Regions from separate parts of the Micromonospora sp. NPDC003241 genome, predicted to be linked through region 2. Evidence: predicted binding sites of a transcription regulator. Region 2 holds the regulator's gene; the other holds the start of a gene.
What was found. The regulator HspR, encoded in region 2, represses chaperone genes until heat shock. The targets are predictions, from matches to a motif close to TTGAGTNNNNNNNACTCAA.
Positions count from the first base shown of each region.

Region 1: lon (endopeptidase La) is a predicted target of HspR. The motif match lies at 2,602-2,620, and genes of this name have one in related genera.

Region 1 is NZ_JBSFSO010000035.1:2,273-17,746, forward strand. It holds gene ACWDVW_RS23685 (hypothetical protein) at 1-411, shown strand, start outside; gene ACWDVW_RS23690 (hypothetical protein) at 679-1,956, shown strand; gene ACWDVW_RS23695 (histone-like nucleoid-structuring protein Lsr2) at 2,034-2,378, opposite strand; gene lon (endopeptidase La) at 2,644-4,980, shown strand; gene ACWDVW_RS23705 (DEAD/DEAH box helicase) at 5,204-6,901, opposite strand; gene ACWDVW_RS23710 (hypothetical protein) at 7,006-7,893, opposite strand; gene ACWDVW_RS23715 (sensor histidine kinase) at 8,027-9,190, shown strand; gene ACWDVW_RS23720 (response regulator) at 9,187-9,792, shown strand; gene ACWDVW_RS23725 (tachylectin-related carbohydrate-binding protein) at 9,844-11,874, opposite strand; gene ACWDVW_RS23730 (LamG-like jellyroll fold domain-containing protein) at 12,594-15,474, shown strand, end outside.
Region 2 is NZ_JBSFSO010000002.1:235,408-250,881, reverse strand. It holds gene clpB (ATP-dependent chaperone ClpB) at 1-607, opposite strand, end outside; gene ACWDVW_RS02955 (hypothetical protein) at 853-1,074, shown strand; gene ACWDVW_RS02950 (winged helix-turn-helix domain-containing protein) at 1,263-1,481, shown strand; gene ACWDVW_RS02945 (winged helix-turn-helix domain-containing protein) at 1,535-1,759, shown strand; gene ACWDVW_RS02940 (hypothetical protein) at 1,785-2,912, opposite strand; gene ACWDVW_RS02935 (hypothetical protein) at 2,944-3,093, shown strand; gene ACWDVW_RS02930 (cation:proton antiporter) at 3,101-4,309, shown strand; gene ACWDVW_RS02925 (hypothetical protein) at 4,497-4,925, shown strand; gene ACWDVW_RS02920 (hypothetical protein) at 5,172-5,444, opposite strand; gene ACWDVW_RS02915 (heat shock protein transcriptional repressor HspR) at 5,629-6,066, opposite strand; gene dnaJ (molecular chaperone DnaJ) at 6,095-7,273, opposite strand; gene grpE (nucleotide exchange factor GrpE) at 7,359-8,120, opposite strand; gene dnaK (molecular chaperone DnaK) at 8,169-10,064, opposite strand; gene ACWDVW_RS02895 (ABC transporter) at 10,284-12,104, shown strand; gene ACWDVW_RS02890 (GTPase family protein) at 12,110-13,789, shown strand; gene ACWDVW_RS02885 (hypothetical protein) at 13,862-15,082, shown strand; gene ACWDVW_RS02880 (hypothetical protein) at 15,088-15,474, opposite strand, start outside.

The DNA of each region.
Region 1 (15,474 bases), on a different contig from region 2:
CGGCTGCCCGACGGGCGCACCGGCGCGGTCAACGACCTCGGCGCGCTCGCCCGGGCCGAGGCCGTCGAGGCGTACGTGGCACGGCGACTGGCGGACCCGATCCTGCGCGGGCTGCACGTGCGCTGGGCCGACGGCCCGGTCGAGGGGTGGAGCTGGGTCGAGGTGCGTCCCGGCGAGTTCCTGGTGGAACGGGTCGTCCTGCGGACGTACCGGTTCTCCTGCGGTGTCGATCCGGCACGACTGGCCGAGGACCTCGCCGCACTCGCTGTCGGTGAGCGTCTGCGCACCCTCGATACGGAAACTCCCGACGTGGTGGGTCGTGCCGATCTGCTCGACGACATCCGGCGACTCGGGCAGCGCCGCGACGAACTCGTGGACGGTTTCGCCTACGACCATCTGCACCAGGTCTGACCTGCCCCGGAGCAGTACGCCCCGGGTCGCCGAAAAAAAGTCCACCTTCTTTTGAACTCCCGCCACGGCGGGGCCGTACCTCACCGGGAATGGACAGGATCTCCCCAACCCGCGCCGGGCGGCGCGGGAGACGGTGCGGAAAGGGCATCGTCGTCTGTCGACGTGCCACCGGTGCGTTCGAACGGCCTCCGTCGAGCGCGCCACCACGATTCCGTTCGGTCCGTCGAGTCACGCGTCAGGTACCGGATCGAGAAGGAGAGCAATTCGATGCGCAGGTCCACCCGGTCACGCAGACCATCAGGTAACACGCGGACCAAACGACTTCTGGCCGTTGGTGCCACGCTCGCCGTCTTCGGTGGCGTCGTCGCCGTTACCCAGATCTCGTCGGCCGGTGACCGACGGCCGAACAAGCAGCAGACCCGCCCGATCTCGGCCGAGTGTGTGGAGCCCAGCCCGGGTGCGACCGCGCCGACCGCCCGTGGCGCCACCACCACCCGTACCTTCCAGAACGGTCGATGGGTGACCAACCACTGGGGTGACGGGCAGCAGTCCGTGGAGGAGTGCCAGGAGACCCGCAGCGGCAACGGTGGCGCGACCCCCGCCGGTTCCTTCGCCGTGGCCTGTCCCGACGTGGTGAGCCGCCTGCCGCAGGTGCCCGACCGGGCCCGCGCCGAGGTGGACCGCAACCTGGCCCTGCTCCAGACCCAGATCACCGAGGCCGACCAGCGCCTGGCCGCCGAGGGCAACAAGGGCCAGGCGTTCATCCGCAACGCGATCCTCGACCCGCTGGCCAGCAAGCGGCGGGCCACGCTCGACCGCATCACCATCTCCATCGACCGCTTCGGCCCTCGGCCGCGCGGCCTCGCCGGTCTGGCCGCCTGCCAGGTGCAGCCGGTGAACAACAACAACGGTGGGAACAACGGCGGCAACAACCCCAACAACGGTGGGAACAACGGCGGGGGCAACAACAACGGCGGCAACAACGGCGGAGGCAACAACGGCCTCGACGTGCTGGCCAACAACTGCAACAACAGCCAACTCCAGCCGCACGACGGCTTCCAGAACGGCAACCGCTGCATCAGCACCGCCTTCGGCGAGGTCGGCTCGGCCGCGAACAACCCGTCGCTGCTGATCACCGAGTTCCCGCAGCAGATCAACCGCAACGAGGGCTTCTCGCTGCGGGTCAGCACCCGCAACCTGGTCCGGGACCGGTTCCTCCCGGCCGGTCAGGGTGGCTACTACCTGGAGAGCTCGCTGCTCAACGGTGAGGGCCTGACCCGAGGCCACTTCCACACCGCCTGCCGGATGCTGAACAACACGAACGAGGCGCCGGCGGCGGATCCGGTACCGGCCTTCTTCGTCGCCACCGAGGACGGCGGCGGCGGTCGCCAGCCGGACAGCGTGGTCATCCAGATCCCGGGTCTGCCGGACTCCGGCACCGCGCAGTGCGCGGTCTGGGCCGGTGACGGCTCGCACCGCATCCCGATGTCGGAGCGGGCCAACCAGACCCCCGCCTTCGACGCGGTGCGGATCCAAGTCAACTGACCCGACCCGAAACGACACGCGGGCCGTCCGGAACGAGGTTCCGGACGGCCCGCGACGTTGTGTGGCGACGCCGCTGTTCAGCGGTTCTTGTACGCCTCGACGACCTCGACCGGGATACGACCCCGCTCGGAAATCTTGTAGCCGTTGCTGACCGCCCATTCCCGGATCGCGCGGTTCTGCTCGCGGTTCATTCCGGGGGCCGCAGCGGTGACCCGACGCGGACCGCGACCGGTGTCGGTGCTGCCGCGTCCAAGCCGTCGGCCCGCATTGATAAACGGATCCAGCGCCTTGCGCAGGACTCCCGCGTTCTCGTCGGAGACGTCGATGGTGTAGCTCACGCCATCCAGGCTGAACTCGACCGTCCGATCGGCCTTTCCGCCGTCGAGGTCGTCAGTCAGCACCGTGATTACTTTTCTCGCCATCGTCGATTACTCCCTGTGTCTGGCGGGGTGTGGTCAAAGTTTGACTCATCGCCCGGCAATTGCGCAACAAAAGCCCCTGCTTGCCGGCTCTCGCGTTTTGCGCCGCGCGTAAATCCCGATTACCCGGCGTTCCCGTGGTCGGTACGGATGTGTCGGCGCCACCTGAAGGTCGGGTGGTTCGTGTGCTGGGTCACACCGTGGAACAACGGTGGCGCGCTTCGACTTGAGTCAGACACGCTCAACTCAATGCGATAGCAGGTGTTCGATGGCAACTCTTCCGGTACTCCCACTGACCGACGCGGTACTGCTGCCCGGCATGGTCATCCCGGTGACCCTCGACCCGACCACCCAGGCCGCCGTCGACGCGGCCCGCGCGACCGGCGACCGCAGGCTGCTCGCCGTGCCCCGCCTCGACGGCGAGTACGGCTCCGTCGGCGCGATCGCCACCATCGAGAAGGTCGGTCGGCTGCCCAGCGGCGAGCCCGCCGCAGTCGTCCGCGGCCTCGCCCGCGCCCGCATCGGCTCCGGGGTACCCGGGCCCGGCGCGGCGCTCTGGGTCGAGGCGACCGAGATCGACGAGCCCGCCCCGGCCGGCAAGGCACGGGAACTGGCCCGCGAGTACCGCGCCCTGGTGACCTCCGTGCTGCAACAGCGCGGCGCATGGCAGGTCATCGACGCGATGGAGCGGATGACTGAACTCTCCGAACTGGCCGACTCGGCCGGCTACGCGCCCTGGCTCACCCTGGCGCAGAAGACCGAACTGCTCGCCGCGCCGGACGTCACCGCCCGGCTGGAACTGCTCGTCGGCTGGGTCAAGGACCACCTCGCCGAGCAGGAGGTCACCGAGCAGATCAACTCCGACGTCCGCGAGGGGTTGGAGAAGTCGCAGCGGGAGTTCCTGCTGCGCCAGCAACTCGCCGCGATCCGCAAGGAACTCGGCGAGGACGCCCCGGAGGGCTCCGCCGACTACCGGTCCCGCGTCGAGTCCGCCGACCTGCCCGAGAAGGTACGCGAGGCGGCACTGCGCGAGGTCGGCAAGCTGGAGCGGGCCAGTGACGCCTCCCCGGAGGCGGGCTGGATCCGTACCTGGCTCGACACGGTGCTGGAGATGCCGTGGAGCACGCGTACCGAGGACAACACCGACCTGGCGGCGGCGCGGGCCGTGCTCGACGCCGACCACGCCGGCCTGGCCGACGTGAAGGACCGCATCCTGGAGTACCTGGCGGTGCGCAACCGGCGGGCCGACCGTAACCTCGGTGTGGTCGGCGGTCGCGGCTCCGGTGCGGTGCTGGCCCTGGCGGGCCCGCCCGGCGTCGGCAAGACCAGCCTCGGCGAGTCCGTCGCCCGGGCGCTCGGCCGCAGGTTCGTCCGGGTCTCCCTCGGCGGCGTACGCGACGAGGCCGAGATCCGGGGCCACCGGCGCACCTACGTCGGCGCGCTGCCCGGCCGGATCGTGCGGGCGCTGCGCGAGGCCGGCTCGATGAACCCGGTGGTGCTGCTCGACGAGGTCGACAAGCTCTCCGTCGGGTACGCCGGTGACCCGGCCGCCGCCCTGCTGGAGGTGCTCGACCCGGCCCAGAACCACACCTTCCGGGATCACTACCTGGAGGTCGACCTCGACCTGTCCGACGTGCTGTTCCTCGCCACGGCCAACGTGGTGGAGGCCATCCCCGGCCCGCTGCTGGACCGGATGGAACTGGTCACGCTGGACGGCTACACCGAGGACGAGAAGGTGGCCATCGCCCGGGACCACCTGCTGCCCCGGCAGCGGGAGCGGGCCGGACTGACCACCGACGAGGTCGACGTCGACGCCCCGGCACTGGCCCGGATCGCGGGGGAGTACACCCGGGAGGCCGGCGTACGGCAACTGGAGCGGGCCCTGGCGAAGGTCATGCGGAAGGTCGCGGTGGCCCTCACCGACGACCCGACGCCGGTCCGCGTCGGCGCCGACGACCTGACCCGCTACCTCGGCCGACCCAAGCACACGCCGGAGTCGGCGGAGCGGACGGCGGTGCCGGGCGTGGCCACCGGGCTGGCGGTCACCGGTGCCGGCGGCGACGTGCTGTTCATCGAGGCGACCAGCATGGACGGTGAGCCGGGACTGACCCTGACCGGTCAACTCGGCGACGTGATGAAGGAGTCGGCGCACATCGCGCTCTCCTACCTGCGCGCCAACGGCCGTCGACTCGGTCTGGACCCGAACGCCCTCGCCGGGCGGCGGATCCACCTGCACGTCCCGGCGGGCGCGGTACCCAAGGACGGCCCCAGCGCCGGCATCACCATGGTCACCGCGCTGGCGTCACTGGCCAGCGGCCGACCGGTACGCCCCGAGTTCGGGATGACCGGCGAGGTGACGCTCTCCGGCCGGGTGCTGCCCATCGGCGGGGTGAAGCAGAAACTGCTCGCCGCGCACCGGGCCGGTCTGACCGAGGTGATCATCCCGGCCCGTAACGAGCCGGACCTCGACGACCTGCCCACCGAGGTCCGCGAGGCGCTGACCGTGCACACGCTCGCCGACGTCGCCGACGTACTCGCCCTGGCGCTGCGCCCGGCCGAGATCGACCCGGCGTCGCTGGGCGGTGAGGCGCTCGCCGCCGCCTGAGCGACGTGCGCGTGCAGGGCGGCATGTAAGGAGGCATGTAAGGAGGGGGCCATTGTTAACGCCTGCGGTAGAGCAGGGGTCCCCTACTAACACGAAGCACCGCCGACTGGCGTCATCCCGTGCGGGGTGGCGCCAGTCGCCGCATGTCAGGGCATGCCGTGGTGAGAAGGGCTCCCTGCTATACCGCAGGCGTTAACAAGGGGCCCTTCCTTACACACACACCTCAGCGACGCTCGTCGCGGTCGCGGCGTACGGTCGCCTTGCGGCCCTTGATGGTGCTGTTGCGCAGCCCGGCGATCACCTCGTCGGCCACCCCGTTGGGCACCTCGACCAGGGAGAACCGGTCGGCGATCTCGATCGAGCCGATGTCCCGGCCCCGGATGCCGGTCTCCCCGGTGATCGCCCCGACCAGGTCCTGCGGGCGGACTCCGGCGCGCCGGCCCAGCCCGATGAAGACCTGGGTGGTGCCGCCGGTGCGGGGCCGTGCCGGCCGACGGTCACCCCGAGTGTCCTGGCCGGGCCGAGCGTCCCGGGTCGGACGGACCGCCACCTGCGGGATCTCCTCCTCGGCCTCGTCGGAGCCGGGCAGGGTCGCCTCGTGGGACAGCTTCACCGCGGCGAGCGCCACCTCCATCAGGTCGAACTCGTCGCTGAGCGTCTCCACGATGACCCGGAACGGCTCCAGGTCGTCCTCCAGCAGGCTCTCCCGCAGCGCGGCCTGGGTCAGTTCCAGCCGGCGGGTACGCAGGTCGGCGACGGTGGGGATCTTGTCGATCGTGATGCGCTGGCCGGTGACCCGCTCGATGGTCTTGAGCATCCGGTGTTCCCGGGGCTCGGCCAGGGTGATCGCCACGCCCTCCCGGCCGGCGCGACCGACCCGGCCGATGCGGTGCACGTACGACTCGGGTGCCGACGGGACGTCGTAGTTGACCACGTGGCTGAGCTGTTCGACGTCGAGTCCCCGGGCGGCCACGTCGGTGGCCACCAACAGGTCGGCGGTGCCGGAACGCAGCCGGCCCATCACCCGGTCCCGCTGTTCCTGGCTCATCCCGCCGTGCAGGGCCTCGGCCCGGTAGCCGCGTCCGTTCATCGTCTCGGTGAGCCGGTCGACCTCCTCGCGGCTGCGGCAGAAGACGATCGCCGCGGTGGGCGACTCGACGTCCAGCACCCGGCCCAGCGCCGCCGGCTTGTGCGCCCGCGCCACCAGGTACGCGCTCTGGCGTACCCGGGGTGCCGCACCGGCCACCGGCTGCTCGCGGGCGATGAGGATGCGGACCGGGTCGGTGAGGTGGGCCTGGGCCATGCCCTCGATGCGCGACGGCATGGTCGCCGAGAAGAGGACCGTCTGGCGCTGTGCGGGGGCGTGCTCCAGGATCGCCTCGATGTCCTCGGCGAACCCCATGTCCAGCATCTCGTCGGCCTCGTCGAGGACGACCGTGATCAGGTTGCCGAGCCGTAGCGTGCCCCGGGCGATGTGGTCCAGCGCCCGGCCGGGGGTGGCCACCACCACGTCCACACCGAGGTCCAACGCCCGCAGCTGGCGGCCGATCGGCTGCCCGCCGTAGATCGGCAGCACCCGGGCGCCGAGGTCCTTGCCGTACCGGTGGAACGCCTCGGACACCTGCACGGCGAGTTCCCGGGTGGGCACCAGCACCAACGCCAGGGGATCGCCGCCGGGCCGGTCGTCCGGCATCCGTTGCAGCAGGGGCAGCGCGAACGCGGCCGTCTTGCCCGTACCCGTGGCTGCCTGCCCGAGCAGGTCACGGCCGGTCAGCAGGGTCGGGATCGCCTCCCGCTGGATCGGCGTCGGCTCCTCGTAGCCGAGTGCGGAGAGCGCGGCGAGCAGTTCGGGCCGCAGGCCGAGGTCCGTGAAGGCGGGCGGATCCATGGTCGCGTCGGGCGGTACGGGCGTGGAACTCATGGGTCAAGCCTTTCATCACGCCCACCCGGCCGCTGCGGCGACCACCGGCAACACGCGGTCGGGGCCCGCCGCCGGGTGTCGGCGGGCCCCACGGAGACAGTCGGCTACGCGGTGACCAGCGCCAGGATGATGGTGATCCCGAGGACCGCGTCGATCACACCGCACCACTGGGCGTAGGCGCGAGGCACCACCTGGCCGGTCCGGTGGTGGATCACGTCCCAGCCCGCGTGGGCCAGCCACCCGATCGCGACCAGCCACTGCCCGGCCGTGCCGCCGACGATCACGGCGAGCAGCGCCAGGCCCGACCAGCCGGCCAGGCCGACGAGCTGGAGCCGGAGCGCGCCCGGTACGCTCCACTGCCGCCGGACCGTACCGATGATCAGGTACCCGGCCGGCAGGACCAGCAGCGTGTACGCGGCCAGCGGCGCGGGTGCGCTCCAGGTGTCGGCGGTCATCAGCAGCGCCAGCCCGGCCGGCCAGCGCTGCGTCACCGCCCGTGCCCACGGGTGTCGCGGCGCGGCGCGGTTCGGGCGGTGCACGGCGTACTCGGCCCGGCGCCGCAGCACCGCCGCCACCATCGCCGGCACCATCAGCACGTGCGCGCCCATCATCAGGGCATCCCCGTCGAGCAGCCCGGCCTGGTACGGCAGCAGCAACACCAGCGGCGGCACGTACATGGCCAGGACCATCTCGCCGACGGCCGGACCGGAGTGTCCCCTGAACCACATCCAGACGGCCATGCCGATGCTCATGTCGGTGGCCATCAGCAGCGCCGCGACGCCGGGGGTGGCCGGGGCCAGCCCGAGCAGTCCGCCCAGGGCGGCGCGGGCCGGACCGAGCACGAGCATGCCGGCCACCATGGCCAGCGCCATCTCCAACAGGTGCCGGGCCAGCGGCGTCAGGCGCGAGTGGCGGACCGGCGTCGCCGGTGGCCCGTGGATCGTCGGGGTGGACGGGGTCGGTCCGCCGGGGGTGGCGAGGGCGTCGGTCATGACGTCGATCGTGGCGGCGCGCGGCGGCGGCGACAATCCGCGTTCTGTCCCCGGTCGGCCGGGCACGACGCCCGGTCGGACCGGGCGGAACGGGGGTACGCCCCGTGGGGTAGCGGGTTCTACCCTGACCGGCGTGGTGACGGACGGGACGGTGCCGGGCGGCGAGCGGACGCTGCGCCGGGCCCGGACGGCGACGCGGGTCTCGCTCGCCTCCGGCATGGTCGCCACCCTGTTCCTGCCGGCGATCGGCCCGCTGCGGGAGCCGGACCCGTGGCGGGTGGCCTCCGGCGTACTCGCCATCGTCGCGTTCACGCTGGTCCTGGCGGCGGCGGTGGGTGCGGCGGTGACCACCGGCGGGTCCGCCCGGCAGCGCCGACGGCTGCGGATCGGGTACGCCGCCGTCGCGGTGCTCGGGATCCCGCTGGCCGCACCGGTCGCCGTCGGCGACTGGCCCACCTGGGCCTGGCTGGGCGCGGCGACGGTCGGCGGGGTGCCGTTGCTGGCGCCGCTGCGGGCGGCCCTTCCGGCCACTGTGCTGGCGATGGTGGTCGCCGGGGCGGTGGCCGGGGTGACCGGCGCGTCGATCGGCCAGGCGCTGCTGGTCGTCGGTACCGCCGGCCCCGGCGTCGCGCTGGTGAACGGCTTCCAGGTGTGGTTCTGGGGGCTGCTGGTGCAGGCGGAGCGGGGGAGGGCGGCCCAGGCCCGGCTGGCTGCCGCGCACGAGCGGTTACGCTTCGCGGCGGACGTGCACGACCTGCTCGGGCACCACCTGACCGTGATCGCGCTGAAGGCCGAGCTGGCCGCCCGGCTGGCCGACGCCGACCCGTCGCGGGCCGCCCGGGAGGCGGGCGAGGCGCAGCGGCTGGCCGCCACCGCGCTGACCGAACTGCGCCGGACGGTGCACGGCTACCGCCGGGTCGACCTCGGCGAGCAGGTGACCGCGGTGGCGCAGGTGCTGCGGTCGTCCGGCGTACGGTGCACGGTCGTGCCGCCCGCCGGTGAGCTGCCGCCGGAGGCGGCCACCCAGCTCGCGGCGGTGCTCCGCGAGGCCGGCACCAACGTGCTGCGACACAGCCGGGCCGGCTGGTGCCGGATCGAGATCAGCCAGCGGGAGGACGAGGTGCGGATGACCGTGACGAACGACGGAGCGACCGAAACGGGGACGGGGACGGCGGACCGGCACAGCCACGGCCTGCGTGGGCTGTCCGAGCGGCTCGCCGGTGCCGGTGGGCGGCTGCGCGTCGACCGGGCCGACGGCGTGTTCACCGTCGAGGCGACCGTACCGGCCACCGCATGATCCGGGTCCTGCTCGCCGACGACGAGGAACTGATCCGTACCGCCCTGGCCGCCCTGCTGGAGCTGGAGGCGGACCTGACGGTCGTCGCGCAGGCGGCCGACGGGACGGCGGCGGTCAGCGCCGCTCTCGCCCACCGGCCCGACGTGGCCGTGGTCGACCTGACCATGCCCCGGCAGGACGGCTTCGGTGTCGCCGCCGAGCTGTCCCGGGTGCTGCCGGACTGCGCGGTGGTCATCCTCACCGGGCAGGGCCGCCCGCCGCACCTGGCCCGCGCGCTGTCCGCAGGAGCGCGCGGCTTCCTGCCCAAGGGCGCGCCGGGCGGGGCGCTCGCCGACGTGATCCGCCGGGTGCACGCCGGTGGCCGGTACGTCGACCCGGCGCTGGCGGCCGACGCGCTGACCATCCCGCCGTGTCCGCTGACCCCGCGCGAGCTGGAGACGCTGCGGCTGGCCGAGGACGGATCGTCGGTCGCGGCGATCGCCCGCCGCGCCCATCTCTCCAGCGGCACCGTCCGCAACTATCTCGCGCTGGCGGTGCAGAAGTTGGGTGTGGACAACCGCGCCGAGGCGGTCCGCCTCGCCCGCGAGCACGGCTGGTGGTGATCGAGCGGCGGCCGCCGGGTCGAGGTGACCCGGCGGCCGCCGGCGGTGCGATCAGCGCTCGGGTGGCGCCGGAAGATCGTGCCGGGTGAACGCGTCCCCGGCGGCGGTCCGGCTGGCCCGGACCGCCGCCGTGTCGATCGTCTCGTCACCGGCGTACAGCCGGACGCTGGAGTTGACGGTCCGCGTCACAAAGCCGATCTGCTGCCCGCCCGAGTTCTGCCAGGTGAACGCCGTCGGATCGGCGACGTAGGTTTCACCCGAGGCGACCGGCCCCCAGGAGGTCCACGTCGTGGATCCGGCGAGGGTCTGCCGTGATCGGTAGATGCTTCCGTCGGTGGCCCGGACGAAGACCCAGACCCGCCCCGTGCTGGGGCTGAGTAGCGCGCTGGGCGATCCGGCGAGGGTGATCGAGCCGTCGCCCACTGCCGTCCAGGTGCGCGGCCAGGTGCCGTCGCTGTTCTGTAGCTGGGCCCGGACAGCTCCGTCGCCGTGTCGGGCGAGGACCATCATGCGGCGTCCCGGCAGCACGGTGGCGGTCGGCGTGCCGAGGTAACCGGTGCCGCCGAGACTGACCCATGCGGTCGTCAGCGCGCCGGCCCGCCAGGTGGCGGTGACCACCTCACCGGCCGCGTTCACCCCGAGAATGGTCGCCGTGCCGTCCGCGCCGGCGTGCACGATCGGGGTGCCGGTCAGTTGGGTGCCGCCGAGTGACGTCCAGGGCAGCGGGTGGGTGCCGTCGCTGTTCAGGCGGCGATGCCAGAGCAGGCCAGCCGCGTCGGACGCGAAGATCACGAGGCTGTTGTCGGCGAGCCTGACCACGGTGGGCTCGGACTTCATTGCTCCGGCCAACCCGAACCAGGGCTCCCAGTCCGGCATGGCCGGGGTCTTCTGGGTCAGCTGCGCGATGTGGCTGCCGGTTTCGTGGGCGAAGACGTTCATCCGGTTCTGCGCGTCCGCGGCCAGGGCCGGCTTGCCGGTGTACGCCTCGACGCCGGGCACCGCGGACCACTGGATCGACCAGAGGGAGTTCGGGTCGACCCGGCCGTGTCGCAGTTGGCCGATGTTGTCCGCGTAGGCGACCTCCAGGGTGCCGACCGCGCTGTTCACGGCCGGCGCCTGCAGCACGGCGATCGGGGCGTCCGGTTGAACCGGCGTCGATGGTAGAGGGTTGCTGACCGCGCTCTGGCGGCAGGTGTTCGTGGTGGCGAACGACGCGATCGTGGTGTCCCATCCGGTGCCGATCCGGTTGTAGGTCAACTCCCAGTTCAGAATGTCCTCGCGGTAACGGAACTGATGGAGTTCCCCATTGCTCCGGACGCCGAAGAGGGTGTCACCACCAGCGGTAAAGAGACCCTTGGTGAATCCAGCGAATCCGGTGCCGCCGACCAGACGGTCCCGGTCGATCCAGCGTTGCCCCACCGGGTCGAAGCGGTAGCGATAGAGCTGACCGTTGGCGTCCCGTGCGTAGAGCACCCCGGGTGAGGTGGCGACCAACAGGTTGTACTTGTTCCAGCCGCTGTCGATCAGCCGCCCAGAGAAGGCCCACGATTTCGTCGACTCGACGTAGCGGTACCAGCGCAATGCGCCGTTGGCGTCGATCAGATAGAAGTCGCCCGATTCATCGACGGTTATCTTGTCTCGATTGGCCGCCGTGGCGAATTGGGTGAAACCCGTGCTCATTCGCCAGGTCTCCTGGTCGCCGCTGGCCCACCCGGAGCCGGTCCAGCGGTGACGGTGAAGCCCCTGCGAATTGATGCCGTAGACCCGGCCGTCCGGACCGCCCAGCAGGCGGCCGTAACCGTGCCATCCCACACTGGGAGGAGGGTTGGTGCCTGCTAGCCACTCCCCGCCAGACGTACCCGGCGTGCTGTACCGGCGCACTGTCATGCTGCCCCGGCCGTCATCGGCAACGCGGAAGAAGGTGCCTGCCCCCGAGCATGTGAAGCCGTCCGCAGCTTGTGCCGGTGATGCGGCGAGCGGTGTCGAGAGGCTTCCGGTGGCGACCGCGATTGCCATTAGAAAATGCTTCACCTTGCGCCAAGTTCGAGAACGCGGCGCGTTTACTGAACCAGTATCGGACATGATGGAAGTAATGCCTCCCCGTGATTATTCGACCCTGCAGGAGGGTCCATTGTCGTGCCGGCCGACGGTTCATGTGTGACGTGATCGGACCCGGTTCGACGCGGTTATGACGCTCATCATGCGGCCCTAGGCTCCTGGTTGCCAAGGGGTGCCCCACTTGGCGTGCATATCGGACATGGTCGGATGAGTCACGATTAATGGTCCCGATAGTCCAGGCTAGCTCGATAACTTTGAGTGATGTTCGCAGGCTGGCATCGTGTCGGATTAAGTCGATGAGATTATTCCTTGACACGGCGAGCATGCACTGAGACCGTACAGCGGCGCATTGAAGGCGAACAGCACACGGGGGTGTGAGGTTATGTTTCATCCGCATGCTGGAGTATTGGTCTCGAGGAATCTGTCGGAGCGGCCCTCATTCGCACTAGAGGTCTGACCTTCTCTATTCGAACGCCTCCGACACCAACACATCTGACTGTTGACCGGGACAGGCAGTCCCGCATATCAGCGTGTCGCTTTGAGCAGGCCGATCTCACCAGCTTCTGACGGCTATCCCGCCGCTTCGGCGCCCTCACCCGCCCATTTCTCCCACATTCCCGGGGTTGACAATGTCCTTCGGTCTTCGGCGCACGTTCGACCGGTCCAGGCGACCAGCGGGGCGCGCGGCCCTGCTGCGTGCGGCCGCGGTGAATCCGCTCGTCGCGGCAACCCTGGCCGGCGTGATGACACTCAACCTTGGTGGCAGCGGGGTGGTCGGCCTGCCGCCGCTCCCTGCGGGGCAGCGCAGCCCGGACGGCGGCGGGGTCGCCGCCGCCGGGGCGAAACCGGGCCAGCAGTGGGGCTCGGCGGCCGGGCGCGCCGCCGTCGCGCGGCAGAAGGTGAACCGCGAACTGCCGACCACGGAGCGGGGTCACTACCCGCTGCGCCGGCCGGCAGAGGCGGTCAAGCCACCCCAGAACGAGGCACGGGTGGCCAAGCGACCCGCCGGCGCCGCCAAGGGATTCGACCCGGCCACCAGCCGGGAGCGGCCCGCCGAGCGGGATGCGCGCAAGCGGGTGTACGACAACGCCGACGGCAGCCAGACCACCGAATTCTCCGCCGCGCCGTTCAACTTCCGGCGCCTGGACGGCAGTTGGGCACCCATCGACAGTGCCCTCATGTCCGCCCCGGACGGCTCGGGCTGGCAGAACTCGGCGGACGCGACGCAGGTGTGGCTAGCCGGCCGCTCCGACGCGGACGACCTGGTCCGGCTGACGTTCGAGGGCGGAGCCGAGTTCGGGTTCCGGCTCGCCGACGCCGCCGGGGTGGCCGGACAGGTCGCCAACGACGCGGTGACCTACCCGGGCGTCCGGCCGGAGGTGGACCTGCGCCTTGAACCGCGCCCCGGCGGGGTCAAGGAGACTTTGGTGCTGCACTCCGCCGCCGCGCCGACCTCATACGTGTTCCCGTTGCGGTTGCGTGACCTGACCGCGAAGCTCGTCGACGGCCAGGTCGTCCTGACGGACCAGGACGGCGTACAACGGGCCGTCATCCCGCCCGGCTACATGGTGGACGCCGGTGCCGGGTCCCGAGGTCCGGCCACCTCCACCGGCGTGCGCTACGAACTGCTCGACACCGGTGGTCGACCGGCGTTGCGGATGACGCTGGACCGAGCGTGGCTGGCCGATCCGGAGCGGGAGTACCCGGTGGAGGTCGATCCCACGGTCGGCCCGCCGGTGACCGGCATCGGCGCGGACAGCAGCATGTTCGTCCACGGCAGCAATTCCATCTCGGGCAGCCAGGAACTGCTGGTGGGCCGCGTCAAGCGGAACAACTCGAGCATCGAGGAGAACGCGGCCGCGTACATCAAGTTCGGTGGGTTGGTCCCCCAACTCCGTGACCACACCATCCACGGCGTCGCCCTCTCGGTGGTCAACTACGACGCGGCCTCCTGCCGGCCTCGCCCGGTCAGCGTCCACCCGGTGACCGAGTCGTGGACCGCGGGCAGCGGCCACTCGTTTCCCGGTCCGTCCGTGGGTGGATCACTGGCCAGCCGATCCTTCGCGCACGGCCACATCGGCCTGGGGCAGTCTCAATCAGCCTGCCCAGCGGCCGGGGAGATGTTCGATCTCGGCGTCGCCGGCCGCAACCTCGTTCAGCGCTGGGTCAACGGTCAGCAGGCCAACAACGGTCTCTCGCTGCGGGCCTCGACGACCGACTCGACGGCCTGGAAGCGGTTCGCCGGCACCGGGACCGCCAACCCACCCAAGCTCTACATCACCCACTCGCCGTACAACGCGGGGTATGCGATCCCCAAGCCGACGCCGGAGCCGGCTGTCCTACGCAACCAGGACGGCAAGGTGAAGGTCACGGTCACGAACCTCGGTGCCGAGAACTGGACGCCGGCGAACTACTACCTCGCCTACCGCGTCTACAACGCGCGCACGGGCGCGGCAGTGACCCAGCAACGGGCCGCCAGCCTGCCAGCCACGCTCAACCGTGGGGCCAAGGTCACCTTGGACGCCACCGTGAAGCGGCTGGAGCCCGGAGCGTACTTCCTGGACTTCACCATGGTCCGGACCGGTGGCGTGGTCTTCACCGACCACCAGGTGCCGCCTGGCCGGATCGTGCTCCAGGTCTTCGACGTGCCGCCCACTCTGCAGGAGACGTATCCGAACAACGGCTACCGGGCGCCGACGCTCACGCCGCTGCTCTGGGCGCGGGCCGTGGACAGCGACGCCCCGCCGGGATCGTCGCTGACGTTCAAGTTCGAGGTCTGCGACCGTACCGACGCCGGTGCCGTCACCAACTGCACCGACTCCGGCTACCTGAACCGGCACTCGTGGGTGGTCCCCGCCGGACGGCTGTCCTGGAACAAGTCCTATCTGTGGCGGGCGTACGTCAAGGACACCGCAAGCGAAGTCCGGTCTCAGGACTCCGAACTGCTGCCGTCGGTGCCCCAACCTGACCTGCTGTCCCGCATCGCCGGTGCGCCGCAGGCGGAACGCGGTCGGGAATTCGACGCCCAGGTCGGCAACTTCACCACCTCGGCGATCGACGCCGCCGTCGCGACGGTCGGGCCGGAGCTCAACCTGCTTCGTACCTACAACAGCCTTGATCCGCGGACGTCCGGCGTGTTCGGCGCGGGCTGGTCCAGCCGGTACGACATGAAGCTGACGCCGGACAACGACGGCTCCGGCAATGTGGTGATCCGCTATCCGGACGGGCAGGAGGTGCGTTTCGGTCGTAACCCCGACGGGTCTTACGTGCCGCCCTCGGGCCGGGTCGCCCGACTGGCCGTGAGCGGCACCATCTGGCGACTGCTCGACCGTTCGGGCACGACCTACGAGTTCGTCAACGGAAGGCTCACGCTGATCACCGACAAGCGCGGCCGGTCGGTGCGGCTGACCTACGACACGATGACCGGGAAGTTGGCGCGGGCGCAGGTCTCCAACAGCCAGACCAATACCGCCGGTCGCGCCCTGCACTTCGTCTGGAACGGCAATCGGATCGGCGAGGTTCGCACCGACACGGTCAACGGTGCACCGCTCGTCTGGCGGTACACCTACCTCGGAGACCTGCTCACCGAGGTCTGTTCGCCGACGAACGCCTGCACCAGCTACG
Region 2 (15,474 bases):
TGTTCTTGGTACGCCGGGACAGCACCTGGATCACCCGGCGGATCTCGGAGTCCCGCCCGATCACCGGGTCGATCTTGCCGTCCCGCGCGCTCGCGGTCAGGTCGACGCCGTACTTGGCCAGCGCCTGGTAGGTCTGCTCCGGGTCGGCGGTGGTGACCCGACGGTCCCCGCCGCGCACCGTCGGGAACGCGGCGACCAGCGTCTCCTCGGTGGCACCGGCGGACTTGAGCGCACCGGAGACGGCACCACCGACCCGGGCCAGCCCGGCCAGCAGGTGCTCGGTGGAGGTGTACTCGTCGCCGAGCGGCCGGGCGATCTGCTCGGCGGCCCCGATGGCGTTGACGAACTCGCGGGCCAGGGTCGGCTCCGCGATGCTGGAGCCGCGCGCGGCGGGCAGCGCGTCGACCGCCCGCTGGGCGGCCCGGCGCAGCTCGGCGGGGTCGGCCCCGACGGCGCGCAGCAGGCCGGCAGCGGTCGAGCCCTCGGTGTCCAGCAGCGACAGCAGCAGGTGCCACGGCTCCACGGTGGCGTGGCCGCGCTGATTGGCCAGGGCGACGGCACCGGTGATGGTCTCGCGGCTCTTGGTGGTGAGGCGTTCGGTGTTCATGGGCTCCCCTGGATCGGTGTGTCCACTGGTACCGACAGAACCAGAGTTGAGCCTATTCCACTCAACCTCAGAGGTGTGACATCCGCCACTCCACCCCATTCGCGAGCCCTGCAGAACTACCCAAAGAAACTACTAATCTGCATGTCGGGTCAGAACTTTATGTAGTTTGCCGGGCCTCCTCAGCCAGTTGGCCGACCGGGCACGTGTCGCCAGCATCACCGCCTCGTCCGCCATCGAGGGGTGTCGTGGTCCCCGACGGCGCACGGGCCGACCGCATCCTCGCCGGCCGTGTCGCCAACCTCCGCACTCGCAGCGAGCAGGAACTCGCCGGCTACCGGGACGCCCAGGACTACCTGTTCCAACGGTCGCGGCAGCCACTGAACTCGGGACTTCTGCTGCACCTGCACAGGCTGCTGTTCGCGCACACCCCCGCAGAGGAAGGCCAGTTCAAACGCCTGGCGTCCTGAACCTCCGCCGCTGGTCAACGCGCGTGCCGGGCCCTGTCGAGCTGAACCGTCTGTGCTGTCAACGCGGCAGTCGGGTCGTGCAGGGGCTCCGATGGTCCGTGTGCAGGACGCAGCGCCGCCCACCGTCGAGCGGACGGTCGCAGAAGACCCCCGCGTGATCGAATGGGCATGCCATCCGGGGAGTGTGTATGCCCAAGCAGCAGTATCAGGTGCTCGCAGACGAACTGCGGAACAAGATCGAATCAGGTGAGTGGCCGCCCGGCACGAAGCTGCCGAGCAGAGCCCAGCTCTGCAAGGAGTACGGCGTCTCGGACACCGTGGTCGGCAAGGCCATGATGATCCTGCGCGCGACCGGACTCACCGAGACGCTGGAGGGTGTCGGCGTCTTCGTGGCCGACAAACAGTAGGTCCTGGGACGGGATGCCCTTGGAGGGATCGGCGCCTACCAGGAGTTGCTGCCATGCCCCGAGTTTCCGACCGCCAACGCATCGCACAGGACATCCGCGACAAGATCCGCTCCGGGGACTACTCGCCCGGAGCCAAGCTGCCGTCCCTGCGTGAGATGACCGCGCACTACGGCGTCTCGGCAGAACCCGTACGGTCCGCCCTCCTGATTTTGCAGGCCGAGGGCCTGATCGAAGGTCACCAGGGCAAGGGCACGTACGTCCGAAAGCCATCCGAGTAGGACCCGAGCGATTCCTCGACGCGGGTCACTCCGTCTCGATGATCACCGCTGTCCAGGTGCGGTCGCCGGCATGGCCGGTGCCGAGCAGGACGGACTGCGGCCCAGTGGCGACGAGAGTGTTGTCGGGGAGCATCCGCAGGTGATGTTCGTCGGTCAGCGGCCAGGGCAGGTCGACGTACCCGCTGCCGATCAGCGCACCGGCGCCCCGTGGACCGACGACCGCAGCCACTCCGAAACCCAACGGGACGACCTGCCCCGTCTCCGGGTGTCCCTCGGCAGGCACCCTCTCCCAGGCGGGACCATGCCGCCACACTGCCGGAAACCCGGTGCGATCGGGCCGCTCGCCGACCAGCCACAGATCACTCTGTGTGCGCACCACTCGGAGCACACCGACTGCACCGTCGAACTCCACCGAGGTCGGCCGCCAACTCCGTCCCTCGTCAACGGAGATCGCGACGTACGGCCGGCCGTCATCGTCGGCTCCGGCTGCCACCAACGGCCCTGAGTTTTCCTTACTGTTGAACTGCCAGTCAGTTTCCACCACCGATTGCACCACGGGCAGCTTCGGCTGGACAGGCAGCGGGCGGAGTGTGCGTCCCGTCCAGCGGCCCACCTTTCCCGAACTCTCGATGAGCTGGAAGCGTCCCTGGGCCGCCTGCCATGCCCGGGGCGGTGCCTCGCCCGGAGTGCGCCGGAAGGTGTCCCCGCGACCGGTGGACGTCCACCATCCCACCTGCGGGGCGTACAGGGCCAGGATGCCTTCGGCGGTGTAGAGCTGCTGGACGTCGCCGTCCCGCTGCGGGGTGGTATCCGGCTGTGGGTGGCGCAGTTGCTGCCAGGAGCGGCCGCCGTCCCGGGTCGACCAGAGCAGGGCCGGGCAGTCCGAAGCGGGCGTCTGGTCGTCGCAGGCGGCGAAGAGGGCATATCCGTTCTCGGCGTCGACGAACTCGACGAACGGCGGCGCGTACCGCTGCGGCACGGCCAGGCGGGCGGTGCGGGTCTCCGCGACCGGCGTGGTGGTCGGCGCGGGGGTGGCCGTGACCTGCGGTGGTTCGGGGGCCGGGGCGCTGCGCCGGATGTCCCCGATCGAGCATCCCGCGAGCAGCGTGAACAGCGGGAGAACTGCCAGGCAACGAGTTCGTCGGGCGGTCATGCGGCCTCCGTCGCGAGAGTAGCCTGAGCCCGTGCGAGCACGCGTCGAGCAGACCGCTCAACCGAGCAGCGGCGTACGCCACGACATGATGACGGAATTCGGCCACCCGCCGGGGACACTCTCCCGCCGGGACGTCCCCGGCGCGTCCCGGTCGTCCGCCGTGCGCTCACCGGTCGGCTGAGCCTCGGATGCACGACTTCACCAACCTGCTCATCCAGGTCGGCGCGCTGTTGTTCCTGCTCGGGTTGCTCGGCCGGCTCGGCCGGCGGATCGGGCTCTCGCCGATCCCGCTCTACCTGTTGGCCGGTCTGGTCCTCGGCCACGGCGGCGTGCTGGAGCTGCACGCCAGCGAGGACTTCTTCGCGATCGGCGCGGAGATCGGCGTGATCCTGCTGCTGCTGATGCTCGGCCTGGAGTACTCGGCCGACGAGCTGGTCGGCAACCTGCGGTCGGCCGCACCGGCAGGGGTGCTCGACGCGGTGCTCAACGCGCTGCCGGGTGCGGCGTTCGCGCTGCTGCTCGGCTGGGGCTGGGTGGCCGCGGTGGTGCTCGGCGGGATCACCTGGATCTCGTCCTCCGGGGTGATCGCCAAGATCCTGTCGGACCTGGGTCGGCTCGGTAACCGGGAGACGCCGGTGGTCCTGTCGGTGCTGGTGGTCGAGGACCTCGCGATGGCGTTCTACCTGCCACTGGTGACCGCGCTGCTGGCCGGGGTCGGGCTGGTCAAGGGTGGGGTCGCGCTCGGCGTCGCGGTGCTGACGGTGGTCGTCGTGCTGGTGGTGGCGCTCCGCTACGGCGATCTCGTCTCCCGGGCCATGTCCGCCGACCATCCCGAGGCGCTGCTGCTGGGTGTGCTCGGCCTGACCCTGCTGGTCGCCGGGGTCGCCGCGAAGCTCCAGGTGTCGGCGGCGGTCGGTGCCTTCCTGGTCGGTATCGCGCTCTCCGGGCCGGTGGCCCATCACGCCACCGAGCTGCTGACGCCGTTGCGCGACCTGTTCGCCGCCGTCTTCTTCGTCTTCTTCGGGCTCGCCACCGACCCTCGGCACATTCCGCCGGTGCTGCTGCCCGCAGTACTGCTCGCCCTGGTCACCATCGCCACCAAGACGCTGACCGGCTACCTGGCCGCGAGGCGGGTCGGCATCACCGAACCGGGACGCTGGCGGGCCGGGTTGACCCTGGTGCCCCGAGGGGAGTTCTCCATCGTCATCGCCGGCCTCGCGGTGAGCGCCGGCACCGTTTCGCCGAAACTTGCCGCCCTGGCCGCCACGTACGTATTGATCACGGTGGTGACCGGGCCGGTGCTGGCCCGACTGCCCGATGCCGCCTGGTTCAAACGCTGGTCGCGGCGGCGGGCGGCGGTGCAGGCAGCCGGGGCGGCAGCCCCGGATAGACCATGACCGGTGATCACGACCTGACTGAAAGTGATCGTCGGCCGTCCGGACCACCCCGGCCAGGCAACCGATGCCGAATTGCTTTCTGTAGGGGCTACCCGTACTCACGGGTACCGCGTTACCGTTTCGCCCCAGCAGCCGGGGTTCGCGGGGGGCGGACGCCTCGGCGCCGACGCGAACGGAAGGTTGGCCGGTGAGCGTGCAGGAATCAACGTTCCACGGCTTCGCCAACCCCGTCGACCCGAGTCCGGCGGAGTTGCGATCGTGGGCGTACCAGCCCGACTCGGTGCCGTTGACGTCCATGCCACCCGACTGGGACCTGCTGGTCTCCGGCGACCGGCTGATCATGACGCTGTTCGACCTGGCGATGGACGCGCACTGCCCGGCCCGCCGGTTCGCGCTGCACTGCCTCTACATCTATGCCGCCGACGGAATCCGGACGAACTTCCGGGCACACCCGAAGCGACGCTTCCGCAAGCTGGTCGACCAGGCCGAGCGCAACGGCGACGAGATGATGCGCACCTGGGCGCACAACAGCCGGGTGCTGCTGTCCCGGCCGGAGCTGTTCGTGTATCGCGAGTGGTGCGAAGGTGGGTTGGTTCGCGAGGGTCGGCGGCTCTAGTGGTTGCTGTGGGGGGTGTGGCCCTACCGTGCCCGGCTCCGGGCGGTCAGGCTTGATCCCTGCGCCGGGCACGGTAGGGCCACACCCAGCCGGCGGACGTGTCGTCGCCTGCCGACCTCGTGGGGGTTGACGTCTGTTGAGGGCGGGGCATGTCGGGGAGCAGCCGGGGGTGTGACTTGGGGGGTGTGGACGGGCCGGGAACCCCCGTGGCTCCCGGCCCGTACGTCTGTGGCCCCTCTGTGGTCTTCAGCGGGGTGGGCCGCCGTGTTCTCGGCGGTGCTGGTCGGTCCGCACCCGGCCGGCGCCGTGACCGGCTCGGCCCTGGTCCGGGCCGGCGGACCGGCCGCCCGACGGGGCGGGGCCGGTGGACCGGCCGCCCTGGCCGCTGAAACGACCGCTGCGGACCTGGTCGGCGAACCGCCCCTTGGTGATCCGGTCGAATCGCCGCTGGACGTTCTCGGACAACCTGTCGAGCCGGCGTTCCGCCTGCTCGGCCACCTTCTTCGCCGCGTCCGTCATGGCTCCCCCTGCCAGCGCCGAAGTCCGAATTGAGTTGTTTGGACCTGATTTTCAGCGTAACGGAGACGGGCTGGGGACGGGGTGGATTCGGCCCGGTCGTGGCCGCCAACACGATCCCGCCCCGAGCGCAGACACGAGACGGCCCCGGCGCGGTTGTCACCGCACCGGGGCCGGATATCGATCGTCAGCGGCCGGGGCTGCGTCGGGGACGCCAGACCACCAGGGCCGTGGAGGTCTGGTTCGTCGGCACCAGGTCACGCCCGGGGAAGCGGGCCAGCGACTCCAGCTCGGCGATCCGGCGGTACGCGGCCTCCAGCTCGGCCTCCAGGTGGGCGACCCGCTGCTGTGCCTGCTCGAACAGCCGCTCCAGGCCGATGATCCGCTTGATCCCGGCCAGGTTGACACCATCGTCCTGGCTGAGCCGCTGCACCTCGCGCAGCAGGACCACGTCCCGCACGCTGTAGCGGCGACCCCCACCGGCCGCCCGGCCGGCCTGCACCAGGCCGAGCCGGTCGTACTGGCGCAACGTCTGCGGGTGCATCCCCGCCATCCGCGCCGCGACCGAGATCATCAGCACCTTGGCCTCGTAGGTGGGGTCATCCGAACCGACGAACCCGTCCATCCCGTTCACCTCCGCACCGCTACACCCATCATCCGCTCCGACGCACCCGCGCGTCGAGATGTTCTCGCGCCGCCGGCGGGGTCTGCGCGGCGAACGTCTCCAGGGCCGCGCGTGCCTCGTCGGAGACCCGGGCCGGCACTACCACGTCGAGCGTGACGAGCAGGTCCCCGGTCTGGCCGTCCCGACGGCTGACCCCCTTGCCCCGGGCACGCAGGATCCGCCCGCTCGGCGTACCCGCCGGCACCCGCAGGGTCACCGCGCCGTCGAGCGTCGGCACCCGCAGGTCGGTGCCGAGCACCGCCTCGGTGAAGGTGATCGGCACGGTCAGCGTGAGGTCGTCACCGGAGCGCCCGAACAGCTCGTCCGGCCGCACCTTGACGTGCACGAACAGGTCTCCCGCCGGGCCGCCGCGCTCGCCCGGCTCGCCCCGGCCCGCCAGCCGGATCCGCTGTCCGTCGGCCACCCCGGCCGGGAAACGGACGTTGAGCGTACGGGCCTTGGTGACGCCGCCCGTGCCCTGGCACTCCGGGCACTTCTCGTCGACCACGGTCCCGGCGCCCTGGCAGTTGCGGCAGGGCTCGGCGAGGCTGAACGCACCCTGGTTGCGGTGGTTCACCCCGGCACCGTGGCAGACCTGGCAGGTCCTCGGCACGGTGCCCGGCTTCGCACCGTTGCCGTGGCAGGTGTCGCAGACCCCGGGTGCCCGCAGGGTCAGCGGCAGGGTCACCCCCCGGACCGCGTCGTCGAAGTCGAGCGCCACCTCGGTCTCGATGTCGCGTCCCCGGGCCGGGCCGGTAGCGCCTGCGCCACCCGCGCCGCCCGAGAAGATCGAGCTGAACAGGTCCGAGATGCCGCCACCGGCGAACCGGCCACCGCCGGCCGACTGCGCGTTGCCGAACAGGTCGGAGACGTCGAACGGCATGCCGCCGGGCTGGCCACCCGGGCGGGCACCGCGCCGGTACGCGCCCGAGCCGAACAGCGAGCGCATCTCGTCGTACTCGCGGCGTTTGGCGTCGTCACCGAGCACCGCGTACGCCTCGGAGACCGACTTGAAGCGCTCCTCGGCCTTGGGGTCGCCGGGGTTGTGATCCGGGTGCGACTCGCGGGCGAGCTTGCGGTACACCTTCTTGATCTCGTCAGCGGAGGCGGTCTTCGCCACGCCCAGGACCGCGTAGTAGTCCTTCTCGATCCAGTCCTTGGAACTCAACCGTCCACCTCCTCCCCACCTCCGGCTCCGGGCCGTCCCGCCCGCCGGAGTTCGGCGGGCGGGACGGCCCGGTCACCGTCGTGCACTATTCCGGGTCGGCGACCGCGACCATCGCGGGCCGCAACAACCGCTCACCGATCTGGTAGCCCCGACGCATCACCTGCACGCAGGTGGGCTCGGTGACGTCGGCCGAGGTCTGGTGCGCCACGGCCTCGTGCAGCGTCGGGTCGAACGGGTCGCCCTGCTCGCCGAACGGGGTCAGCCCGAACTTGCCCAGCGCGGTGGTGAGTTGCTCGGCCACCGAACCGAACGGACCGACCAGATCGCCGTGTTCCCGGGCCCGGTCCAGGTCGTCCAGGATCGGCAGCAGCGCGGCCAGCACCGAGCCGGTCGCCTGCTCGGTGACCAGGCCACGGTCCCGCTCGACCCGCTTGCGGTAGTTGGCGTACTCGGCGGTGACCCGTTGCAGGTCCCGAGTGCGCTCCTCCAGGTCGGCGCGGAGCGCCCCCACCTCGGCACCGAGCCCACGACCGGCCGCCTCGGACGGCTCCCCGACCGGCTTGGCCGGGGAGTCCACCACCGGCGGGCCGTCGGTGGTCGGTTCGCTCAGCGCCTCGGCCTCGACCTCGATCGCGTCGACCACGACCTCGGCGTCCTCGACCAGCCCCTCGGCAGGTACGTCGGAGCCGGCGTCGGCCGCCGTCCCCTCCGGCTCGCGGGTCTGGCTGATCTTGCGGTTGTTGCGGATGACGACGCGCGGCGTCTCACCGGCGGCCGGCTCGGACGCCGAGCCACCCGGCGCCGACCCGGTGTCGCCCGGGTCAGCGGCTCGTGGCTTCTCCGTCATACGACTACCTCATCCCTCTGCCCGTGAAGATCGCCTCGACCAGGACCGTCACTTCTTGTCCTCGTCCACGATCTCCGCGTCGACCACGTCGTCCGCGCCGGGCCGCGCGCCGCCGGCCGGACCGCCGGTGGCACCGGCACCAGCCGCACCAGCACCGGCGGCACCAGCACCGGCCGCGCCGCCCGCCTCGCCGCCCGGAGCCTGCTCGGCCTGCTGCGCGTAGAGCAGCGAGCCCGCCTCCTGGGAGACCTGCGCCAGCCGCTCGTGTGCCGACTTGATTTTATCGATGTCGCTACCACCGAGCGCGCCGCGCAGCTCACCGAGCGCCTCGTTCAGCTTGTCGCGGTTCTCGGCGGGCAGCTTGTCGCCGTTCTCGGCGAGGAACTTCTCGGTCTGCCACTGGAGGGCCTCGGCGACGTTGCGGCTCTCGGCCTCGTCGCGACGACGCTTGTCCTCCTCGGCGTGCTCCTCGGCGTCCCGGCGCATCCGCTCGATGTCATCCTTCGGCAGCGAGGAGCCGCCGGTGATGGTCATCTTCTGCTCCTTGCCGGTGCCCAGGTCCTTCGCGTGCACGTTGACGATGCCGTTGGCGTCGATGTCGAAGGTGACCTCGATCTGCGGCACGCCACGCGGGGCCGGCGGGAGACCGGTCAGCTCGAAGGTGCCGAGCTTCTTGTTGTACGCGGCGATCTCGCGCTCACCCTGGAAGACCTGGATCAGCACCGACGGCTGGTTGTCGTCGGCGGTGGTAAACACCTCGGACCGCTTGGTCGGGATGGTGGTGTTGCGCTCGATCAGCTTGGTGAAGATGCCGCCCTTGGTCTCGATGCCCAGGCTCAGCGGGGTCACGTCGAGCAGCAGGACGTCCTTGACCTCGCCCTTGAGCACACCGGCCTGGAGGGCGGCGCCGACGGCGACGACCTCGTCCGGGTTGACGCCCTTGTTCGGGTCGCGGCCGGTGAGCTGCTTCACCAGCTCGGTCACGGCCGGCATCCGGGTCGAACCACCGACCAGGATCACGTGCTCGACGTCCGAGACCTTGATCCCGGCGTCCTTGACCGCCTGCTCGAACGGGCCCTTGCAGCGGTCCAGCAGGTCCTGCGTCATCCGCTGGAACTCGGCCCGGCTGAGCGTCACGTCCAGGTGCAGCGGGCCGGCGGAGCCGGCGGTGATGTACGGCAGGTTGATGTTGCTGGTGGTGGCGGCGGACAGCTCGATCTTGGCCTTCTCGGCGGCCTCCTTGAGCCGCTGCAGCGCCATCTTGTCCTGCGACAGGTCGATGCCGTGCTCGCCCCGGAAGGTCTTGACCAGGTGGTCGATGATGCGCTGGTCCCAGTCGTCACCGCCGAGCAGGTTGTCACCGCTGGTCGACTTGACCTCGATGACGCCCTCGGCCAGCTCCAGCAGCGACACGTCGAAGGTGCCGCCACCGAGGTCGAAGACCAGGACGGTCTGCTCCTTGGAGCCCTTGTCCAGGCCGTACGCCAGGGCGGCCGCGGTCGGCTCGTTCACGATCCGCAGCACGTTGAAGCCGGCGATCTCGCCGGCCTCCTTGGTGGCCTGACGCTGGCCGTCGTTGAAGTACGCCGGGACGGTGATCACCGCGTCGGTGATCTGCTCGCCCAGGTACGCCTCGGCGTCCCGCTTGAGCTTCATCAGCGTCCGGGCCGAGATCTCCTGCGGGGTGTACTTCTTGCCGTCGATGTCGACGGACCAGTTGGTGCCGATCTCCCGCTTGACCGAGCGGATCGTCCGGTCCGGGTTCGTCACCGCCTGGCGCTTGGCCACCTCGCCGACGAGCACCTCGCCGTTGCGGGCGAACGCGACGATCGACGGGGTCGTCCGCGAGCCCTCGGCATTGGCGATGACGGTGGGCTCACCGCCCTCCAGGACGCTGACGCAGGAGTTCGTCGTGCCGAGGTCGATACCGACCGCACGTGCCATCTTCGCTTCCTCGCTTCGTAACGTTGTGCAGGTGACGGGCCCCCCGTCGCCCTGACCGGCGGCGCCGCCCACAGCGACCCCACCTCAAGTTGAGTGAACTTGACTCAATACTGCCACGCCTCCCGGAATCGTCAAGTCAGGGTTGAGTCGGGTTGGCGCAAGTCACCGTTCGATACCGACTGGTTGTCTTACCTTGTGTCGGTCGGGCACGCTTTAGCGGTGACGACGAACGGCGATTCCGCCTCACCTTTCGGCACGCCCGCCGTCGCAGCCCGCACCGGCTCCACCGGCGGGGAGGACCGGCCCGCGGCATTCGGGGACGACGCCCTGCCCGACGCGCTGACCAGCCTGCGGGCCGCGATCGGAGCGGCGCGTTTCCCGCTGGTCCTGCCCTCGGCGGAGCCTGCCGGCCGGACCGCCGCCGCTCTCGCCGACCAGCTCGACGACTACCTGATACCCCGGCTCTCCCGCCTCGACGCGCCGCTGCTGGTGGTGGTCGGCGGATCGACCGGCGCCGGCAAGTCGACCCTGGTCAACAGCCTGGTCCAGGCGCGGGTCAGCGCCGCCGGGGTGCTGCGGCCGACCACCCGCTCCCCGGTCCTGGTCTGCAATCCGGCCGACTCGCCCTGGTTCCGTCGCGGGGAGCTCCTCCCCGGCCTGACCCGCACCAACCAGCCCAGCGACGACCCCCGCTCGCTGCATCTGGTCACCGCCCCGGCCCTGGCCCCCGGGCTGGCGTTCCTGGACGCCCCCGACATCGACTCGGTGGTCGACGCCAACCGCGCGCTGGCCAACCAACTGCTCGCCGCCGCCGACCTCTGGCTCTTCGTCACCACCGCCGCCCGGTACGCCGACGCCGTGCCCTGGGAGCTGCTGCACGGGGCGCGGGCCCGGGGCGCGGTCATCGCGCTGGTGCTCGACCGGGTGCCCGCCGAGGCCACCGACGAGGTCGCCGCCCATCTCGCCGAGATGCTGGCCGAGCAGAACCTCGGCGCGGCACCGCTGTTCGTCCTGCCGGAGACCTGGGTCGATGGCCAGGGGCTGCTGCCGGACCGGGTCACCGCGCCGCTGGCGGACTGGTTCGCCCGGCTGGCCGCCGACGCGGACGCCCGCGCGGCGGTGGTCCGGCAGACCTTGGGTGGCGCGCTGGCCGCGCTGGCGCCGTCGGTCGAGAGTCTGGCCGTCGCCGCCGACGAGCAGGTGACCGCCGCCGACGCCCTCGACGAACGGGTGCTGGCCGCCTACCGGGCCGCGAACCGGATGGTCGAGCAGGGCCTGCGCGACGGGCGGCTGCTCCGGGGCGAGGTCCTGGCCCGGTGGCAGGAGTTCATCGGCACCAGCGACTTCTTCCGCAGCCTGGAGGCGCGGATCGGGCGGCTGCGCGACCGCCTCACGGCGACGTTCAGCCGACGTCCGGCTCCCGCCGTGGAGTTGCGCGACGCCATCGAGTCCCAGTTGACGACGTTGCTGCGGGGCGTGGCGGCCGAGGCGGCCGAGCACGCGCACACCGGGTGGAAGGCGCATCCGGCGGGTGCCGCACTGCTCACCCCGGATCTGGCGCACCACTCGGCCGACCTGCCCGAGCGGGCCGAGCGGCTGGTCCGGGACTGGCAACGCGGGGTGCTGGAGCTGGTCCGGGCCGAGGGCGGTGACCGGCGTTTCGTGGCCCGCACGGCGGCGTACGCGGTCAACGCCACCGGGTTGGCCGTCATGATCGCGGTGTTCGCCTCGACGGCGTTCATCCCGACCGGCCTGGAGGTCGCCACCGGGGCCGGGACCACCGTCGCCGGCCAGGCCGTACTTCAGGCGATCTTCGGTGACCAGGCCGTGCGTACGCTGGCCGCGAAGGCTCGGGAGGACCTGCTGGACCGGGTATGCGCGCTGCTCGACGAGGAGGCCGCCCGGTATCTGGGCCGGACCGACCAGGCCCGGCCGGCGGCCCGGCACGCGACGGCGCTGCGCGAGGCGGCCGCCCAGGTGGAGGCGGCCCGGACGCGCAGCGGTTTCGCCACGGACGATCGCAGTGGGGCGGCGGCGTGATGGGCATGGGGGGACGCCTCCGCGAGGCGTTGCGGATCAGCGACGGACGGGTGGACGCGGACCAGTTGGCCGCCCGATTGGAGGCGGTGCACCGCTTCCTCGGCCTCGTCGACGGATACCTTCCCGACACCCCGCTGAGCCCGGCGCGCACCCTGGTGGAACGGGCAGGCACCCGGTTGTCGCTCTCCCGTGACCACACCGTGGTCGCGCTGGCCGGCGCCACCGGCAGCGGCAAGTCGAGCCTGTTCAACGCGATGGCCGGCAGGAACCTGTCGCCGGTCGGAGTACGCCGCCCGACCACCGGCGTGACCCACGCCTGCGTGTGGGGCCCGCTCGACGGCGGCGCCCGGTTGCTCGACTGGCTCGGCGTGCTGCCCAAGCACCGGTTCGTCCGGGAGAGCCTGCTCGACGGCGATGACGAGTCCACCCTGCACGGGCTGATCCTGCTCGACCTGCCGGACTTCGACTCGGTGCAGCACGCGCACCGTCTGGAGGTGGACCGGCTACTCGGCCTGGTCGACCTGGTGATCTGGGTGGTCGACCCGGAGAAGTACGCCGACCGGGTGGTGCACGCCGCCTACCTGCGCGAGTTCCAGCGGCACCGGGACGTCACCCTGGTCGTGCTCAACCAGGCCGACCGGTTGCCCCCGGCCGAGGTGCCCCGGGTGCTGGCCGACCTGCGCCGGCTGCTCGACGCGGACGGGCTGGACGGCGTGCCGCTGCTGGCCACCACGATCGTCGAACCGAGCGGCCACGAGGTGCTCCGGACGGAGTTGGAACGCACGGTCGCCGAGCGGCAGGCGGCACTGCGCCGCCTCACCGGTGACCTGGACGCGGTCGTGGACACGTTGGACGACATGGTCGGGGCACCCCGGACGGCCCTCGCCGCCGACGACCCTGCGGTGGCCAAGCTGAACCGGGCGTTGAGCGCGGTGGCCGGGGTGCCGACCGTGCTCAGTGCGGTCGAGCAGGCGTACCGGCACCGGGCCGCGTCGCGTACCGGCTGGCCGTTGGTCCGGTTCTGGCGGCGGCTGCGCCCCGATCCGCTGCGCCGACTGCACCTGACCGGTCCGCAGCCCGGCGCCGACGACCCCGAGCAGGCCCTGGCCGCCGCGACGTCCGTACCCGAGCCCGGTGCGGCCGACAAGTCGGCGCTGGCCCTGGCGCTGCGTACGGTGGCGGAGCGGGCCGGTGAGGGACTGCCGAGCGCCTGGCCGGCGGCGGTGAGCGCGGCGGCCCGATCGCGCCTCGCCGACCTGCCGGACGCGCTGGACCGCGCGCTCGCCGGCACCGACCTGGGACTACACCGTCCCCGCACCTGGTGGCGCCTGGTCGGCGGGTTGCAGTGGGTGGTGACCGTCGCTGCGGTGGCCGGGTTGGGCTGGCTGTTCCTGGGCTACGCGCTGCGGATCCTGGGGTTGCCCGAGTTGGAGCATCCGATGGTCGGCGCGGTGCCGGCGCCGACGCTGCTGCTGCTCGGCGGGTTGCTGTCCGGGCTGCTGCTGGCCGCCCTGACCCGGCCGATCAGCCGGTGGGCCGCCCGCCGCGTACGCCGTCGGGCCGAGGACCGGCTGACCAGGGCGATGGGCCAGGTCGGCGAGGAGTACGTGCTGTCACCGGTGCGAGCCGTGATCGCCGCGCACGCCGACGCCCGGACCGTGCTGGAGGTCGCCCGGCACCGCTGAGCCTCGGTCGGGGGCCACGCCGGTCGGTTGGCTCGGCAACCGACTGCGTGACCGGCGGCGTAGTGTCGGGTCATGGCCACGCCACAGACCCCTTACGACGCGGTGCTGCACGCCGCTCGCGACGTGACCAAGCTCGATACGGCGCTGGACGCGGAGATGCTCGGCGCGGCGCTGCTGGGCAGCGTCTACGAGGTGGCGGAGACCGACCGGGAGACGGCGATCCGCGATTTCGTGGGCGGCTTCCTCGCCGCCACCTCGCGACGGCGGACCGCCGCGGCGACCACCGTCCGCGCGGTCTTCGCCGCTCTGGTCCCGGACGCCACCGGCGCCGACCGGGTACGTCCCGGCGCCACCGCACCCGCCTGGTCCGGGCAGCTCGGCAAGGTGCACCTCACCGGCGCCTGGGCGTACGGCGACGTGTACGGCGACCAGACCTCCTACCTGGCCACCTTCGCCTACGACGACGCCACCGGCGGGCCGGAGCACGCGCTGGTGGCCCTGGTCGACCACAACATCGGCATCACCAAGGACGTCTTCGTCGGCGGGCCGGCCGCCCGGATCCTCGACCAGGTCCGGCAGCTCTGCGCCGACGACGAGCTGACGTGGTTCCGGGAGGAGGAACCGGCCCGGATGCGTGACGAGGTGGGCCGCCACCTGGCGGTGACCGACCGCCTGGGGCAGTTGCCGGGCGCGGGCTCGCTCGCCACCGACCGCGCCCTGGTCGGGGCCCGGCTGGCGTTGCTACCGGCCACACCGTCGGCATCGGACCGGCCGGACGACGAACCGCTCACGGAGACCGAGCGCTCCGACCTGATCCGACGTTTCCTGGCCTCGCCGGAGGCGGCGCGGGCCGGGCTGGACAGCATCGACGGCGGGGACCTCGCTTCCCTGCACTTCTGCCTGGGCCTGCTGCTCGACCACGCGGCCACCTTCCCGGACACCGACCCGCTGCGGTGGAGCCCCACCGTGGCCGGGTTGTTCCTGCTCGACTGGGTGCACCGGCGGGCCGTACTCGACATGGACGACGCGGCGATGCTGCCCCGGGTGTTGCGCGCCTTCACCGCGTACGCGGCCCGCAAGCGGGGACTGCCGGCGTCGGCGGTGTCCGCGACGGACACCGGGATCGAGGAGATGGTGCCGGAGTTCGTCCGGCTCTACGCCACCGGTGAGCGGCGCAGCCCGGCGACCGCCGCCGTCGCCCAGTTGATGGCCGACGGCGTCGACCCGGACGACCCGGCTGCCCTGGACGCCTGGATCGAGGCCAACCGGCACCGCCTCGCCGACGACGGCTGACCGCGTCACGGCTCGACCAGGGTGAGTCGGCGGGGTGCGACGTCGACGGTGAGGCGCTGCCCCCAGTCGAGCGTGAGCCGGTCGGCCTCCAGCCCATCGGCGAAGACCACCAGGCCGTCGGACTCGGCGGTCAACTCCAGCCGGTCGCCGTCGTCGAGGCGGCCGGCGGTGAGGCTCACCCCGGTCACCGGGGACGGCCACGCCTCCCGGACGAACCAGCACAGGGCCGCCTCCTCCGGCGCGGGTGGGCGCGGCGCCCCCGGACGGTCCCGCGCGATGGACGCGCACCAGCCGGTCGCCCCCGTACCGCTGCCCACCACCACGCCCGAGGAGGAGTGCCGTTCCCGGCGCTCCCGCCCGTCGACCGGCACCGAGAGCAGATAGCGGGCGGA